Constrictibacter sp. MBR-5: one gene and its partner. The main gene of each other region encodes a partner of the protein of the gene in region 2 in a complex. Links are inferred from orthologs where the notes say so. Each region holds a gene or a part of one and is shown on either strand. Other genes may lie near its edges. The genes, in order: accD and ABIE65_RS01745.

Evidence for each region.
Region 1: the proteins of ABIE65_RS01745 (region 2) and accD are in contact, whole or in part, in a solved structure (PDB 8UXZ), measured with the Escherichia coli proteins. The link is inferred for Constrictibacter sp. MBR-5 from one-to-one orthologs.

The regions. Positions count from the first base shown.
Region 1 is NZ_JBEPTK010000006.1:54,180-62,258, forward strand. The notes cover bases 5,083-8,079. They hold accD (acetyl-CoA carboxylase, carboxyltransferase subunit beta), read left to right. Parts: upstream 5,083-6,102; coding sequence 6,103-7,056; downstream 7,057-8,079. Other genes in these bases: trpB (tryptophan synthase subunit beta), read left to right, coding at 5,083-5,239; trpA (tryptophan synthase subunit alpha), read left to right, coding at 5,236-6,078; ABIE65_RS14280 (bifunctional folylpolyglutamate synthase/dihydrofolate synthase), read left to right, coding at 7,079-8,079. In the rest of the region: ABIE65_RS14250 (ABC transporter substrate-binding protein), read left to right, coding at 1-1,768; ABIE65_RS14255 (ABC transporter permease), read left to right, coding at 1,779-2,777; ABIE65_RS14260 (ABC transporter permease), read left to right, coding at 2,779-3,945; more of trpB, read left to right, coding at 4,025-5,082.
Region 2 is NZ_JBEPTK010000001.1:371,850-379,707, reverse strand. The notes cover bases 3,467-6,242. They hold ABIE65_RS01745 (acetyl-CoA carboxylase carboxyltransferase subunit alpha), read right to left. Parts: upstream 5,447-6,242; coding sequence 4,487-5,446; downstream 3,467-4,486. Other genes in these bases: ABIE65_RS01740 (site-specific tyrosine recombinase XerD), read right to left, coding at 5,567-6,242; ABIE65_RS01750 (SPW repeat domain-containing protein), read right to left, coding at 3,964-4,329; ABIE65_RS01755 (manganese catalase), read right to left, coding at 3,467-3,720. In the rest of the region: ABIE65_RS01765 (MFS transporter), read left to right, coding at 1-1,040; ABIE65_RS01760 (PGAP1-like alpha/beta domain-containing protein), read right to left, coding at 1,053-2,645; more of ABIE65_RS01755, read right to left, coding at 2,860-3,466; more of ABIE65_RS01740, read right to left, coding at 6,243-6,547; ABIE65_RS01735 (hypothetical protein), read right to left, coding at 6,552-7,858. UniProt on the Escherichia coli protein: Component of the acetyl coenzyme A carboxylase (ACC) complex. First, biotin carboxylase catalyzes the carboxylation of biotin on its carrier protein (BCCP) and then the CO(2) group is transferred by the carboxyltransferase to acetyl-CoA to form malonyl-CoA.

The DNA of each region.
Region 1 (8,079 bases), on a different replicon or contig from region 2:
TCCGCAGACGCCCAATCGGGTCGCCACCCCGTTCGCCAAGGACAAGGCGGGGAAATATGGCGGCCGGATCTACATGCTCATGGGCTCGGCGAAGGACATCCGCCAAGTCTATGTCTACGGCTACGCGCGGCTGGTCGGGTACGACAGGGACCTGCAGATCGTCCCCGACATCCTCGAGTCGGTCGACAGCGAGGACGACCGCGTCTTCACGCTCCGCCTGAGGAAGGGCCATCGCTGGTCGGACGGCCGGCCCTTCACCAGCGACGACTTCCGCTACTGGTGGGAGGACGTCGCCAACAATCCCGACCTCAGCCCCAGCGGCCCGCCGGTCGACCTGCTGGTCGACGGAGCCGCGCCCACCGTGACCTTTCCGGACGCGACCACCGTCCGCTACGCGTGGAAGTCTCCCAATCCGGCCTTCCTGCCGGCGCTCGCCGGCGCGTCGCCGACGATCATTTATGCGCCTGCGCACTATCTGAAGCCGTTCCACCAGCGCTACGCCGACCCGGCGGAACTGGCGGCCCGGGTCGAGGCGGCGCGTCAGCGCAACTGGCAGTCGCTGCACAACAAGGTCGACAATCTCTACCGCATGGAGAACCCCGACCTGCCGACCCTGCAGCCCTGGATGAACACGACGCCGGCGCCGGCGCAGCGCTTCGTCTTCGTACGCAACCCGTACTTCCATCGCGCCGATGCCGACGGACGCCAGCTGCCCTATGTCGATGAGGTCATCGTCAACGTCGCGGCGCCGGACCTGATCTCCGCGAAGAGCGCCGCCGGCGACACCGACCTCCAGGGCCGCTATCTCCGCTTCAGCGACGTGCCGTTCCTGAAGCAGAACGAGAAGCAGCAGAATTACGAGGTCCGCCTCTGGCGTACGGGCAAGGGCTCGCACATCGCCCTCTACCCGAACCTGAACATCGAAGACCCCGTCTGGCGCCAGGTCTTCCGCGACGTCCGTTTCCGGCGAGCGCTCTCGCTGGCGCTCAACCGGCAGGAGGTCAACAAGGTCCTCTTCTACGGGCTCGCCCTCCCCGGCAACAACACGCTGCTGCCGGAGAGCCCGCTGGCGAGCGACGACCTCCGCAATCGCTGGGCGATCTTCGACCTGGCGAAGGCGAACGCCCTGCTCGACGAGATGGGGCTGAAGCGCGGGCCCGACGGCATCCGTCGCCTGCCCGACGGACGGGCGCTGGAGATCATCGTCGAGACGGCGGGCGAGAGCAGCGAAGAGACCGACGTCCTGCAGCTCGTCCACGACAGCTGGCTGAAGGCCGGCATCAAGCTGTTCAGCCGCCCGCTGCAGCGGGAGGTCCTGCGGAACCGCATCTTCGCCGGCAGCACCCAGATGTCCGTCTGGTCGGGGTTGGAAAACGGTCTCGCGACGGCTGCCATGTCCCCGGCGGAGCTGGCGCCGACCAGCCAGCAGCAGCTGCAATGGCCGAAATGGGGCCAGCATCACGAGGCGGCCGGCAATGCCGGCGAGCCGATCGACATGCCCCAGGCGCGCGAACTGATGGACCTCTACAAGTCATGGCGCAACGCCGGCTCGATGGCGGAGAAGGAGAAGATCTGGCGCCGGATGCTGGAGATCCACGCGGATCAGGTGTTCAACATCGGCATCGTCAGCGGCATTCTGCAGCCGATCGTCGTCTCCAACCGCCTGAAGAACGTGCCCGAGAAGGGCTTCTGGAATTGGGATCCCGGTGCGCATTTCGGCATCTATCGGCCGGATACGTTCTGGCTGACCGGCTCGCGCGACCGCTGAGCCGCACACGATGGTCACCTACATCGCCCGCCGCCTGCTGATCATGATTCCGACGCTGATCGCGATCAGCATCATTGTCTTCATCATCATCCAGCTGCCGCCGGGCGACTATCTCTCGACGCAGATCGCCGAGATGCAGGCCCGCGGCGAAGCCGTCGACCAGGGCAAGATCGAGTTCCTGCGCGCCCAGTACGGCCTCGACCGGCCGATGCACGAACAGTATCTCGTCTGGGTCTGGGGCCTCCTGCACGGCGACCTCGGCTATTCCTTCGAGTACAACCTGCCCGTGGCGGACGTCGTCGGCGAGCGCCTGTTCCTCACCTTCGTCGTCTCCTTCTCGACCATCCTCTTCACCTGGGCCGTGTCGTTCCCCATCGGCGTCTACTCGGCTACGCACCAGTACAGCTGGACCGACCACGGCCTCACCTTCCTTGGCTTCCTGGGCTTGGCGACGCCGAACTTCCTGCTGGCGCTCGTCCTGCTCTATCTCGGCAACGTCTGGTTCGGCGCGTCGATCGGCGGCCTGATGGACGAGCAGTATATCGGCCAGCCGATGAGCATGGCGAAGTTCGGGTCGATCCTCGGTCATCTCTGGATCCCGGTGATCGTCATCGGCACGTCGGGCACGGCCGCCATGATCCGGCGCCTGCGCGCCAACCTGCTGGACGAACTGCACAAGCAGTATGTCGCCACGGCGAAGGCCAAGGGCCTGCCGCCCTTCCGCGCGCTGGTGAAGTACCCGCTGCGCATGGCGCTCAACCCGTTCATCGCCGACATCGGCAACCTGCTCCCCCAGGTCATCTCGGGCGCGGCGATCGTCTCGGTCGTGCTGTCGCTGCCCACGACCGGGCCGATGCTGCTGTCGGCGCTGCGCAGCCAGGACATGTATCTGGCCGGATCCTTCCTGATGTTCCTGGCGATGCTGACCGTGGTCGGCGTGCTGCTGTCCGACCTGGCCCTGGCGATGCTCGACCCACGCATCCGCCTCGGCGGCTCGGCGGAGCGCTAGCATGGCCACCGAACCCGTCGATCGCCTGCCCCACTTCGTATCGGACGCGCCGTTCGATCCGTATTCCGTCGAGAAGCTGACGCCGGAGCAGGAGCGCTACTACCACGCCACCCAGTGGCAGCTGATGTGGTGGAAGCTGCGACGCCACAAGCTCGCGGTCTTCTCCGGCATCGTCCTTCTGCTGCTCTACGGTTCGATCCTGGTCACGGAAGTTCTCGCGCCGTACAACCAGGAGAGCCGCGACATCGATCATATCTACGCCCCGCCGCAGCAGGTGCACCTGTTCCACGAGGGCAGCTTCGTGGGTCCGTTCGTCTACGGCTACCGCAGCACCCTCGACATGACGACCATGCAGCGCGTCTATGTCGAGGACGAGAGCAGCGTCCAGCCGATCCGCTTCTTCTGCAGCGGCGATCCCTACTTCTTCTGGGGCGTCATACCCTCCCGCTTCCACCTCTTCTGCCCGGCGGAGAACGGCACGCTGTTCCTCCTCGGCACCGACCGCCTGGGCCGCGACATGCTTTCGCGGATCATCTACGGCACCCGGATCTCGCTGACCGTCGGGCTGATCGGCATCACCATCTCGTTCGCGCTCGGCATCGTCATCGGCGGGCTCGCCGGCTATTACGGCGGCTGGGTCGACAGCCTGACCCAGCGGTCGATCGAGGTGATCCGGTCCTTCCCGGAACTGCCGCTCTGGATGGCGCTTTCCGCAGCGTTGCCAGTGACATGGAGCCCGATCCTCATCTATTTCGGCATCACGATCATCCTCGGGCTGCTCGACTGGACGGGTCTGGCGCGTGCCGTGCGCTCGAAATTCCTGGCACTGCGCGAGGAGGATTTCACGATGGCGGCGACGCTGATGGGCGCCAGCCCGGCGCGCGTCATCGGCCGCCACATGCTGCCCAGCTTCGCCAGCCACTTGATCGCGTCGGCGACCCTCTCGATCCCCGGCATGATACTGGGCGAGACGGCCCTGTCCTTCCTCGGCCTCGGCCTGCGCCCGCCGATCACCAGCTGGGGCGTCCTGCTCACCGAGGCGCAGAACATCAACGCCGTCGTCCTCTATCCCTGGCTGCTGCTGCCCACCGTGCCGGTCATCATCACGGTCCTCGCCTTCAACTTCCTCGGCGACGGCCTGCGCGACGCGGCGGATCCATACAGGTAGGCGAACCGGGACCTTTCCCGGTTGGAATGGCCGGGCCGCAGGGCTATCTTCCGCCACCACGCAAGCCAAGGCCCGCGCCATGAGTCCCGAGCCCAATACCTACCGTGCCGGTCCCGACGAGCGCGGCCATTTCGGCATTTTCGGCGGTCGCTACGTCGCCGAGACGCTGATGCCGCTGGTCCTGGAGGTCGAGCAGGCCTATCGCGCCGCCCAGGCCGACCCGACGTTCCGGGCCGAGCTCGACTACTATCTGAAGCACTATGTCGGCCGGCCGAGCCCGCTCTACTACGCGCAGCGCCTGACCGAGCACCTCGGCGGTGCCAAGGTCTACTTCAAGCGCGATGAGCTGAACCACACCGGCGCGCACAAGATCAACAACGTGCTCGGCCAGATCCTGCTGGCCCGGCGCATGGGCAAGCCGCGGATCATCGCCGAGACCGGCGCCGGCCAGCACGGCGTCGCCACCGCCACCGTCTGCGCCCTCTTCGGCCTGCCCTGCGTCATCTACATGGGCGCCGTCGACGTCGAGCGGCAGGCGCCGAACGTGTTCCGCATGCGTCTCCTGGGCGCAGAGGTGAAGGCGGTCGAGTCCGGCTCGCGCACCCTCAAGGACGCGATGAACGACGCGCTGCGCGACTGGGTCGCCAACGTCGAGAACACCTACTACTGCATCGGCACCGCCGCCGGACCGCATCCGTATCCGGAGATGGTCCGCGACTTCCAGTGCGTGATCGGCGACGAGGTGCGCTGGCAGATGGCGGAGGCGGAAGGGCGCCTGCCCGACAGTCTGGTCGCCTGCATCGGCGGCGGCTCGAACGCCATCGGTCTGTTCCACCCCTTCCTCGACGATCCCTCGGTAGAGATCTTCGGCGTCGAGGCCGCCGGCGACGGCGTCGACACGCCCCGGCACGCCGCGTCGCTGGCCGGCGGGCGCGCCGGCGTACTGCACGGCAACCGCACCTACCTGCTGCAGGACGGTGACGGCCAGATCGCCGAGGCGCACTCCATCTCCGCCGGCCTGGACTATCCGGGCATCGGGCCCGAGCATGCCTGGCTGCACGAGAGCGGGCGCGTGAAATACGTGTCCGCGACCGACAACGACGCGCTCGAGGCGTTCAAGCTCTGCGCGAAGCTGGAGGGCATCCTCCCGGCACTCGAGCCGGCGCACGCGCTGGCGCATGTCATGCGCATGGCGCCGACCCTGCCGAAGGATCACCTGCTGGTCATGAACCTGTGCGGCCGCGGCGACAAGGACGTGTTCAGCGTCGCCCGCTCGTTCGGAGTGGAACTGTGAGCGCCGCAGCCTCCCAGGGTCGCATCGAGCGCCGCTTCGCCGCCCTGCGCGCCGAAGGCCGCGGCGGCCTCGTCACCTATGTCAGCGCCGGCGACCCCGACTACGGCACGTCGCTCGAACTGGTGCGCGGACTGCCCGGCGCCGGTGCCGACGTCATCGAACTGGGCGTGCCCTTCACCGATCCGGCCGCCGACGGCCCCGCCATCCAGGCCGCCGGCCTGCGCGCGCTGAAGGGCGGCATGACGCTGAAGCGCACCCTCGACATGGTGCGCGCCTTCCGCGAGACCGACGGCGAAACGCCGATCATCCTGATGGGCTACTACAACCCCATCCACAATCACGGCGCCGAGCGCTTCGCGCGCGATGCGGCCGAAGCCGGCGTCGACGGCCTGATCACCGTCGACCTGCCGCCCGAGGAGGAGGACGAGCTGCGCCTCCCGGCCGAGGCCGCCGGCCTGCGCCTCATCCGCCTGATCGCGCCGACGACGCCCGATGCGCGCCTGCCCTACGTGCTGGAGCATGCCGGCGGCTTCATCTACTACGTCTCGATCACCGGCATCACCGGCACGCGCGAGGCCGATGCCTCCGCCGTCGGCGAAGCCATGCAGCGCCTCAAGCGGGCCACGGACCTGCCGGTGGCCGTCGGCTTCGGCATCAATAGGCCGGATCAGGCTGCGGCCGTGGCCCGCGTCGCCGATGCCTCCGTCGTCGGCTCGGCGATCGTCCGACGCATCGCGGCGAACCTCGACCCGCACGGCAAGGCCAAGCCGGAACTCGTCGAGGACGTCCTCGGCCTGGTCCGCGACCTCGCCAGCGGCGTCCGCGGCGCCCGAGAGTAAAGAAGCGCAGATGAAGAAGACCGCATGAACTGGCTGACCAACTTCGTCCCGCCCAAGCTGCGCCAGCTCGTTGTCCGCGACACGCCGGAGAATCTCTGGCTGCAGTGCCCGAACTGCTCGCAGATGCTGTTCCATCGCGATCTGGAGAAGGCGCACAAGGTCTGCACCCACTGCGGCCACCACATGCGCCTCGGTGCCAAGGAGCGGCTGGCGCTGATGTTCGACGACGGCGCCTACACCCTCGCCGACCTGCCGCCCGTCCAGTCCGATCCGCTGCGCTTCCGCGACCAGAAGCGCTATGTCGACCGGATGAAGGACGCCCAGAGCAAGACCGGCCTGCAGGACGCGGTGCTGGTGGCGGAGGGCACGATCGGCGGCATGCCGGCCGTCGCCGCCGCCTTCGCCTTCGAGTTCATGGGCGGCTCGATGGGCATCGCCGTGGGCGACGCCATCCTGCGTGCGGCGCGGCTTGCGGTGGAGAAGCGCGCGGCCCTCATCGCCATCCCGGCGTCCGGCGGCGCGCGCATGCAGGAAGGCATCCTGTCGCTGATGCAGATGCCGCGCACCACGGTCGCCGTGGCCGAGGTGCGCGAGGCGGGGCTGCCCTACATCGTGGTGATGACCGATCCGACGACCGGCGGCGTCAGCGCCTCCTTCGCCATGCTCGGCGACATCGCGATCTCCGAGCCGGGGGCCGCGATCGGCTTCGCCGGCCAGCGGGTCATCCGCGAGACGATCCGCGAGACCCTGCCCGAAGGGTTCCAGCGCGCGGAGTATCTTTTCGCGCACGGCATGCTCGACATGGTCGTCCATCGCCATGAGATGCGCGAGACGCTCGGCCGCATCCTCGGCATGCTGATGCACCGTGTCGAGGCGGAAGACCCGATCGCCGACGAACTGTCGACAGTCCTGCCTGACGAGGACGTGCAGGCGCCATCGATTCCTGCGGGCGCCGACGCGGCGGCGAAGCAGGAGTGACGACCCGCGTGGAGGTGTAGGAATGAGCGCCAGCGGCGCCGTTCTGGCGCGGCTGACGCGCCTCCATCCCAAGCTGATCGACCTGTCGCTCGGCCGCATGGAGCGCCTGCTCGAACGGCTCGGCAACCCCGAGCGGCGCCTGCCGCCGGTGATCCACGTCGCCGGCACCAACGGCAAGGGCTCCGTCACCGCCTACCTCGCCGCCATCGCCGAGGCGGCCGGCCTCGCCGCCCACGTCTACACCTCGCCGCATCTGGTGCGCTTCAACGAGCGCATCCGCGTGGCCGGCCGCGAACTGTCCGACGACGCGCTGGTCGAGGTCCTGGAGGCCTGCGAACGGGCCAACGGCGACGACCCGATAACCTTCTTCGAGGTGACCACCGCCGCGGCCTTCCTCGCCTTCGCCCAGGCGCCCGCCGACCTCTGCATCCTGGAGGTCGGCCTCGGCGGCCGGCTCGACGCGACCAACGTGATCGCCCGGCCCGCCGTCACGGCGATCACGCCGGTCTCGATCGATCACGTCCAGTATCTCGGCGACACGCTCACCGCCATCGCCGGGGAGAAGGCCGGCATCCTCAAGCCGGGCGTGCCGGCCGTCGTCGGCCTGCAGCAGCCGGAGGCGCTCGCCGCCATCGAGCGCCGTGCGGCCGAGATCGGCGCACCTCTCCATCGCGCCAGCGTCGAATGGCACTGCACGCGGACCGCCGACGGCTTCGACTGGAAGGACGGCGCGACCAGCCTCTCCCTGCCCCGCCCTGCCCTCGCCGGCGAGCATCAGGTCGACAACGCCGCCCTGGCCGTCGCCTGCATCCGGCACCTCGCCGTCCCCCGGATCACAGAGGCCGCGCTGGCCCAAGGCATCCGCGACGCCCGCTGGCCGGCGCGCCTGCAGCGGCTGCGCACCGGTCCCCTGGTGGCGATGCTGCCGCCCGGCTGGGAACTATGGCTCGACGGCGGCCACAACCCCGCCGCCGGCGCGATGATCGCGCAGTACGCGGCCACCGCCTGGACCGACATGCCGAC
Region 2 (7,858 bases):
TCATCGCCTTCGGCGCCGGCGCGCTGCCGTCCGGCTGGCTCGGCGACCGCTGGAGCCGCAACGGCATGATCGCGATCTTCTTCATCGGCATCGGTGCCGCCAGCATGGTGACCGGCCTCGCCAGCACGCCGCTGCAGATCGGCGCGGGGCTGCTGCTGATCGGCCTGTTCGCGTCGATCTACCACCCGGTCGGCATCGCGATGGTCGTGGACGGCCCGCCGGAGAGCGTCGGGCGCCGGCTGGGCGTCAACGGCGTCTACGGCAATCTGGGCGTGGCGGCGGCGGCGATCGTCGCCGGAGCCCTGGCGCAGTGGGTGCACTGGCGCGCCGCCTTCCTGGTGCCGGGCGCCGTGTCAATTCTGGTCGGCATCGGCTTCATCGTCTTCGTGCGCCGGGCGAACCTGCAGGTCCAGGCGGGGACGCGCGGCAAGGCGGGAGTCGGTTTCGTGCCCGGCTGGCAGCGCGCGCTGATCGTGCTGGCGCTGACGACGCTGTTCTCCGGCCTCGTGTTCAACGCGACGACCGTGTCGCTGCCCAAGGTGTTCGACGAGCGGCTGGCCGGGCTGGGCGCCTCGACCTTCGGCGTCGGCGTGCTGGCCTCGATCGTCTATGCGATCGCCGCCTTCACCCAGATCGCGGTCGGGCGGGCCATCGACCGATTCCCGGTGCGGCCGATCCTGGTCTGGCTGGCGGCCGCACTCGCCGTGGCGCTGCTGCTGGTGGCGCAGGCGGAGGGCTGGGCGATGTTCCTGGGCGCCTTGATCATCATGGCGCTGGTCTTCGGCCAGATCCCGATCGGCGATACCCTGGTCGCGCGCTACACGCCGAGCCCGTGGCGGGCGCGGGTCTACGCCGTGAAGTACGTCATCACGCTGGGCGTGGCGTCGCTGGCGGTGCCGTCGATCGCCATCCTGCACGGCTGGGGCAACGGCTTCTCGACGCTGTTCGTCGCGATGGCGATCTGCGCCGCGCTGGTCGCGGCGGCCGGGCTGGCACTGCCGTCGCCGCGACGTGCGGCGGCGGCGGCGCCCGCCGAGTAGGGGCGGGGGGCGCTAACCCCAGGGCCGCGCCTCGATCCGCAGTTTGCCCTTGAGGCCGGGCCGGGTCGTCTGCTCGATGGGGATCTCGAAGGTGAGGCCCGGCGCCTGCCCGGGCCCGCCGTCGAGCGGGCGGGTTTCGACAGCCCTGCCCGGTTTCCCCGGGTTGTTCTCCTGCGAGCCGTATTTGATGCGCCAGCCGCCGACCGCATCCTCGTCCGGGAACGCCTCGATCAGCGTCAGGTCGCGGTAGATGTAGCCGCCCTCGTAGTGGCGCTTCAGGAACAGCAGGCCGTCCACCTCGTAGTCGGGCACGAGGACCTTGAGGTCGAAGGCGAAGCTGACGGATTTGGAGGTCTTGACACTCTTGCGCGGGTCGAGGAACACCGAGAAGAGGTGCGGGCTCATGCTGCGGTCCGCCGCCCGCCGGGTGCCGGCCTCGCCGGGAAAGAGGTCGGCATAGCGCCGGAAGATGGCCGAGTTCTCGCGCGCCTCGCGCCGGGTCATCTGCCACTGGCAGCCGCGGATGCTGGCGACGACCTCGAACTGGTACGACGCCTCGATCTTCTGGCCCTTGTCCATCGCCTGCTGGACCTCGACCGGGAGCGTGATGTCGTCGACGTCCAGGAACCCGTCGATGCGCATCGCACCGAAGAGGAAGCGCGTGAGATTCTGGTACCCCTCCTCGGAATTGACGATGCCGTAGTGTCCGGAGTGGCTGCGGTGCACGAAGGCGCGCGGCGATCCGACGTCGGTGCCGCCGGCGCCGATCCCATGGGTCACGGCGTTCTCGATGCGTACGAGCCCGTCGCTGGCGTCGCCGACCGCCCAGGCCGAGACGCCGCCGACGGCGGTGTAGTCGCGCGGATTGGTGCCGATCAGGTTGAAGATGCGCTCCGGCGGGAAGTTCTCGACGACCGACACGTCGTCGCTCTTCTTCAGGCCGAGATACTTGGCCATCCGCTCGCGGTTGAAGTTGTTGACGTCGCCGAAGGAGAGCCAGCCCGGCACGTTGCGCACGAGGCGCATGTCGATGCCGTTGTGCGGCGTGGCGTAGGTGAAGAGCTTGTCGACCGCCGCGCGCGCTTCGGGCGATCCCAGCGTCTCGTTCTGCAGGAAGGCGCGGCAGACGAGGCCACCCATGGAATGGGCGACGAGATAGACGCGGAAATCCGCCGGGGTCACGCCGTTCTTCGGGTTGGCGCAGACCTTGTCGCGCAGGCGCAGGATCAGCTTGTCGAGACCGCGGGCGAAATGCTCGATCGGCGGCGTGCCGTCGCCGGTGCCGAAATCCTGGGAGGCTTCGTCGTAGTAGCGGTAGATGACGATGCTGCGATAGGGCACCGGCTTGTCGTGACGCTCGGCCGCCACGAGGTCGTCGCCCTCGACGAAGACGTCCTCGTATTTGTGGTCGCTCATCAGGCGGACGAGCGGCGATTCGAAGTAGAAGCGCTTCACATCGCCGGTCCAGGCGACCCGCGACTTCGTCGAGCCGATGTTGAAGCCCATGTAGGGATCGGCCACCGTTTCCTCGATCTCGCCCTGGGTGGCGGCGAACCCGCGGACATAGATGATCGGGTGGTAGGGATGCTGCGGGCTGTCGGGCATTGGACTCCCCCCTCGTGGAAGACGAGCAATGCCGCCGCGCCAAACCGCGGCGGCCATCGCCACGCGCGGAAGGGGCGTCGAGCGCGCCGTCGCTCCCGCGGTCCGTCAGCCTAACAGGTTCGCGTCCGCCATCCTGTGATCCGTATTACCACGCTCGCGACGCGGCGACCGGGAGGCGCCCGATCCGGCGGCACCTCCCGGATTGCGGGACGCGCTAGCTGCGCATCTTCGGCGTACCCTGGAGACGCGGGTCGATCATGCCCAGTTCTCCGTCGTCGCCCATGGCCGCGGGCGTCTCGACATACTCGATGGTGCCGCGGCCGTCGGGTGCCGGCCCCTGTGCCCAGCGGCCCGACCGGCTCTCGGTGCCCTCGGAGAAGTTCATGAACTTGTAGGACACGTCCTGAAGCTCGCGCTCCTGGGGAAAGCTGCTCGGGCAGGGGGTCGTTTCGAGACCGTCTTCCTCGAGTTCCCTGATGGCCGCCAGCCACTGGTTCTGGTGCATCGTGTCGCGCGCCAGCAGGAACGAGAGCATGTCGCGCACGCCACTGTCGCTGGTCATCTGGTAGAGCCGGGAGACCTGCAGCCTGCCCTGGGATTCGGCGGTGACGTTGAACCGGAAGTCCGCGAGCAGGTTGCCGCTGGCCACGGTGTAGCGGGAGGTCCAGGGATAGCCGACGCTGTCGGTCGGCGCGGCCCCCGAGCCGGTGACGATCACATGCTGCGGGTTGATCCCCGCGACGATCGCATCCTCGACATTGGCGCCACCCAGGACGGCGCCGATCACGGAATCCCGCGCGGCGTCCTCCTGCGCCTCGACCGGCGACGCCTCGAGCAGGCGCGCGATCATGGTCGCCAGCATTTCGACGTGACCGATCTCCTCCGTCCCGATATCCATGATCATGTCTTTGTACTTTGCCGGCGCACGGCAGTTCCAGCCCTGGAAGAGATAAGTCATCATCACGCTTATCTCGCCCCACTGTCCGCCGAGAACTTCCTGGAGCTGCTTGGCATAGACCGGATCGGGACGGTCCGGCTTTGCATTATATTGCAAACGGTTATGACGGATGAACATCCGTGCCTCCTCATCGTCCGGGTTTTGTTGATGCGGCTGCGCCTCACGCGCATCCGAGCAGCCGAACAAGGTCAGAGAGCGGTCGTTCCAGCCGATGCGAAAGATTCTCGAAATGGGTCTCTGCGCCCCGGCGGCATCACGTGCGGCCGCTTCGGTTGCAGGCACGCAGCGGCAAGCCGCGAATGGCCCCAGGGGCGTGCGCCCGTGGGGCCATCACGCTCCGGTGACACCGGGGCCGAAGCGTCAGGCCTTGACCGGGCGCGAGGCCGGGTGCCTTCGGGTGATGCTCGCGGTGCAGATTTCCACGAGGCCGACGAGCACGTGGGGCCAGACGATGACGTCCGCGAAACCGAACAGCCAGGGGGAGAAAAGCAGGAGCGCGCCGCCGCCGATATCCAGCCCCAGATGGACAGGCATCGGTATCAGGTGCACCGCGCCGAGTTCGTAGTCGGTGAACAGGCTGTAGGCGATGAGGATCGCCCCGAGCGCCATCGGCACCCATTGCGCGGGACCGCCGTCGGCGAAGCCGAAAAGATAGGGCGCGACGATGAGCAAAAGGCCGACCGCATAGTCGGCGAAGCCGTGTGTTCGCGTGCTGAGTGCCGCCATTGCGTCCTCCTGTTTCGCTGCCTCGCGCAACAGGATCGAACGGCATTCGTTCCGGGGAACCGGCGGAAAAAGCGCGCTGTCGGCGGCGCCCAATCGTTCGTCACAGGATCCTGGGGCCGTGCCGACGAAGCGCGCCGAGCCGAGCTTCGCGAGGAGATCAGGTCAGGCCGCTGCGCCCCATCGACAGGAATTTCTCGCGGCGCTCGCGGCGGAGTGCGTCGCCGTCGTGGCCGCGCAGGTCGTCGAGGGCGGTTTCCAGTGCGCGGCCCACGGTCTCGACCGTCTCCTTCGGGTGGCGGTGCGCGCCGCCGAGCGGCTCCTCGACCACCTGGTCGACGACGCCCAGGCGGGTGAGGTCCTGGGCCGTCAGCTTCAGCGCATCCGCCGCGTCCTTGGCGTTCTCGGCGCTGCGCCACAGGATCGACGCGCAGCCCTCGGGCGAGATGACCGAGTAGATCGAGTGTTCCAGCATCAGGACGCGGTTCGCCGTGGCGATGGCGACGGCGCCGCCCGATCCGCCTTCGCCGATGACGACGGAGACGAAGGGCACGCGCAGCTCCAGGCAGCGCGCGATGGCCCGGGCGATCGCCTCGGCCTGGCCGCGCTCTTCCGCCTGGACGCCCGGATAGGCGCCGGGCGTGTCGACGAAGCTGACCAGCGGCAGCGCGAACCGATCGGCGAGATCCATGAGCCGCTGCGCCTTGCGGTAGCCCTCGGGGTGGGCCATGCCGAAATTGCTGCGCATCCGGGTCTCGATGTCATGACCCTTCTCGTGCCCCATGACCACGACCGGGCGACCGTAGAGCCGGCCGAGGCCGCCGACCAGCGCCGCGTCCTCGCCGTACAGCCGGTCGCCGGCGAGGGGCGTGAACTCGTCGATCAGCGCCGACAGGTAGTCGCGCAGATGCGGGCGGTTCGGGTGGCGCGCCACCTGGACCTTCTGCCAGGGCGTCAGCTTCGCGTAGATCTGGCGGAGCTGGCGGTCGGCCTTCGCCTGGAGGTCGCCGACCTCCTTGTTGATGTTGATGTCGTCCGAATGGGACAGGTGCCGGAGCTCTTCGATCTTGGCTTCGAGCTCGATGATCGGCTTTTCGAAGTCGAGTGGGGTGAGCACCATCTCATTCCTGTCTGCGGCGCAAAGGCCGGCCCTGTCTGCGGCGCAAGGTGCCGGCCGGCGCCGGAAGAGCGGTCCTACATGACCTTGCGCGCCGGGCATGTCAACGGCGTCGGCCGGGCCTCAGTTCTTCCGGCGCTGCCCTGCCAGCGGGTGGGCGGCGATCGCCGTCCGCAGCCGTTCCGACTGGACGTGGGTGTAGATCTGGGTGGTGCCGATGTCGGCATGGCCGAGCATCTGCTGCACGCTGCGCAGGTCCGCGCCGTGGTCGAGCAGGTGCGTCGCGAAGGCATGGCGCAGCACGTGCGGCGAGATGCGCGCCGGATCGAGGCCCGCCTTCAGCGCCAACTCGTCGAGCAGCTGCCCCAGCCGGCGGCGCGTGACGTGGCCGGTGCCGCTGTGCGAGGGAAACAGCCACGGCGACGATTTCTGGCCGCGCAGGAAGTGGTCGCGGACGTCGCGATACGCCTCCAGCGCCGCGATCGACGCCTCGTTCAGGGGCGCGATGCGCTCCTTGTTGCCCTTGCCGCGGATGAGGAGCACGGGGGGGATGCGCGCGCCTGCCAGCGAGGCCGGGAGGGCGACCAGTTCCGAGACGCGCAGGCCGGCGCCGTAGAGCAGTTCGACGAACGCGACCAGTCGCACGCCCTCGGGCCCCGGCTTCGCGCGGGCCGCTTCCGACAGGGCATCGAGGTCGGATTCGGCGATGATCTTCGGCAGGCTGCGGCCCTGGCGCGGGCTGTCGAGCGGGGCGCAGGGGTCGTCGCCGCGCATGCCCTCGACATAGAGGAAGCGGAAGAACTGGCGCAGCGCGGAGAGCCGCCGCGCGGCGGTGCGCGGCGACAGGCCGGCGCCGTCGAGGGACGCCATGTAGGCGCGGACGGCGTCGGTGGGCGCGTCCTCGGGGCGAACCCCGCGGCGCCCGGCGAAGGCGCCGAAGTCGGCGAGGTCCCGCCGATATGCGGCGAGGGTGTTCGCTGCGGCCCCCCGTTCCGCCGCGAGCATTTCCAGGAAGGCCTCGCCGCGCCCGGTCAATGCGGCGGCCGGGCCGGGTGGGCGGCCGCGCCTGGGGAGTCCGCGGGGGGCGGCTTTGCCCTCGGCCATCGACTCAGATCCCGAGGCCGAGTGCCGCGTCGACGGCGAAGCTGCGGGCATGGCTGCCGAAGCCGGCGGTCCGCAGCGCACTGACGATGGCGTGCAGCCGCGCGGATTCCGGTGTCCGCTCGGGATTGGCCTTTGTCGCGACGGCGGCGCGCAGCAGCGTCTCGCCCCTGCGGCGTTTCTCGGCGGCGGCGCGGAGGTCGCGCAGGGCGGGCACCGCCTGTCCGCGTTGCGGCGTCGCGGCCGGCAGCAGCGACCAGGCCTGGGCCGGGACCCGCGTGTCGAGCGCCTCCAGAAGGGCGAGGAAGGCTGCGGCACGCTCCGCCGCCCGTGCCGCGTCCGATTCCAGCTGCTGGTCCCACCAGGTGCGGAACAGCTGGTCGGACCAAGCCGTGTCGGGGGCGGCCAGCATCATCAGCGGCCACACCTCTGCGGCACCCTTTGCGGCAAGGGGATTGCCGGGCGCCTCGCGCAGGGCGATCTGGAACCACTCGGCGGCGACGGCGGGCTCATCGGCGGAGACGGCGGCGCGAACCGCCTGGGGCGCGAAGAAAGAGAGATGCGCCGCGGGCCGGAGGTCGCGCATCAGCGGCATCGAGATCTCGGCGACGGGCCGCAGCACCCCGTTCCGCGCCGCCGCGTCGAAAAGCTGCTTCAGCGCACCGGCGCGCGGTACGCGCTCCGTGGCGGTGCGGGCGGAGCGGAACAGCGCTGCGCGCTCCGCCGCCGTCTCGGCCGAGATACCCTCGGCGCCGGGACGGGCGGCCGGCGTCCAACTCGTGCCGCCCTGCAGATAGAGTCTTCCGAGGATCGCCGGGTCGAGCGCGTTCGCCGCCACCGCCTGTTCGGCGGCGGTCAGCCGCACGGCCAGATCTATCTCGTCCGACTGGGCGACGGCGCGGAGCAGGGCGGGCTTGGCACCCTCCGCGGCATCGGGCGGCAGCGGCAGCTTCGCGGCCTTTAGCATCGCGAACTGGAGCGGCGTGATGGAGGGGAGCGTCGAGATTTTCGCCTTGTCGAAGCCGAGCAGCGTGTCCATCAGGGCGAAATAGGCGGGATCGCGGTGCCCCCGGTCGCGCAGCAGGTCCGTGGCCAGCGCCGCCTGATCGCGCCGGTCCTCACGGACCTGGCAGAAGGAGACCAGCTTCTGCCAGTAGGCGTCGGTGCTCTTCGCGATCGCTTCGGCGCCGGTGGCGCAGGCCGAATCGAGATCGCCCCGGAGAAGGTCGAGGTCCGCGCTGAGCCGCGACAGGTCCTCCGTCCGCTCCTTCGCCGGGATGGCGTCGGCGCGGACGGACGCGCCGTCGAGGTCGC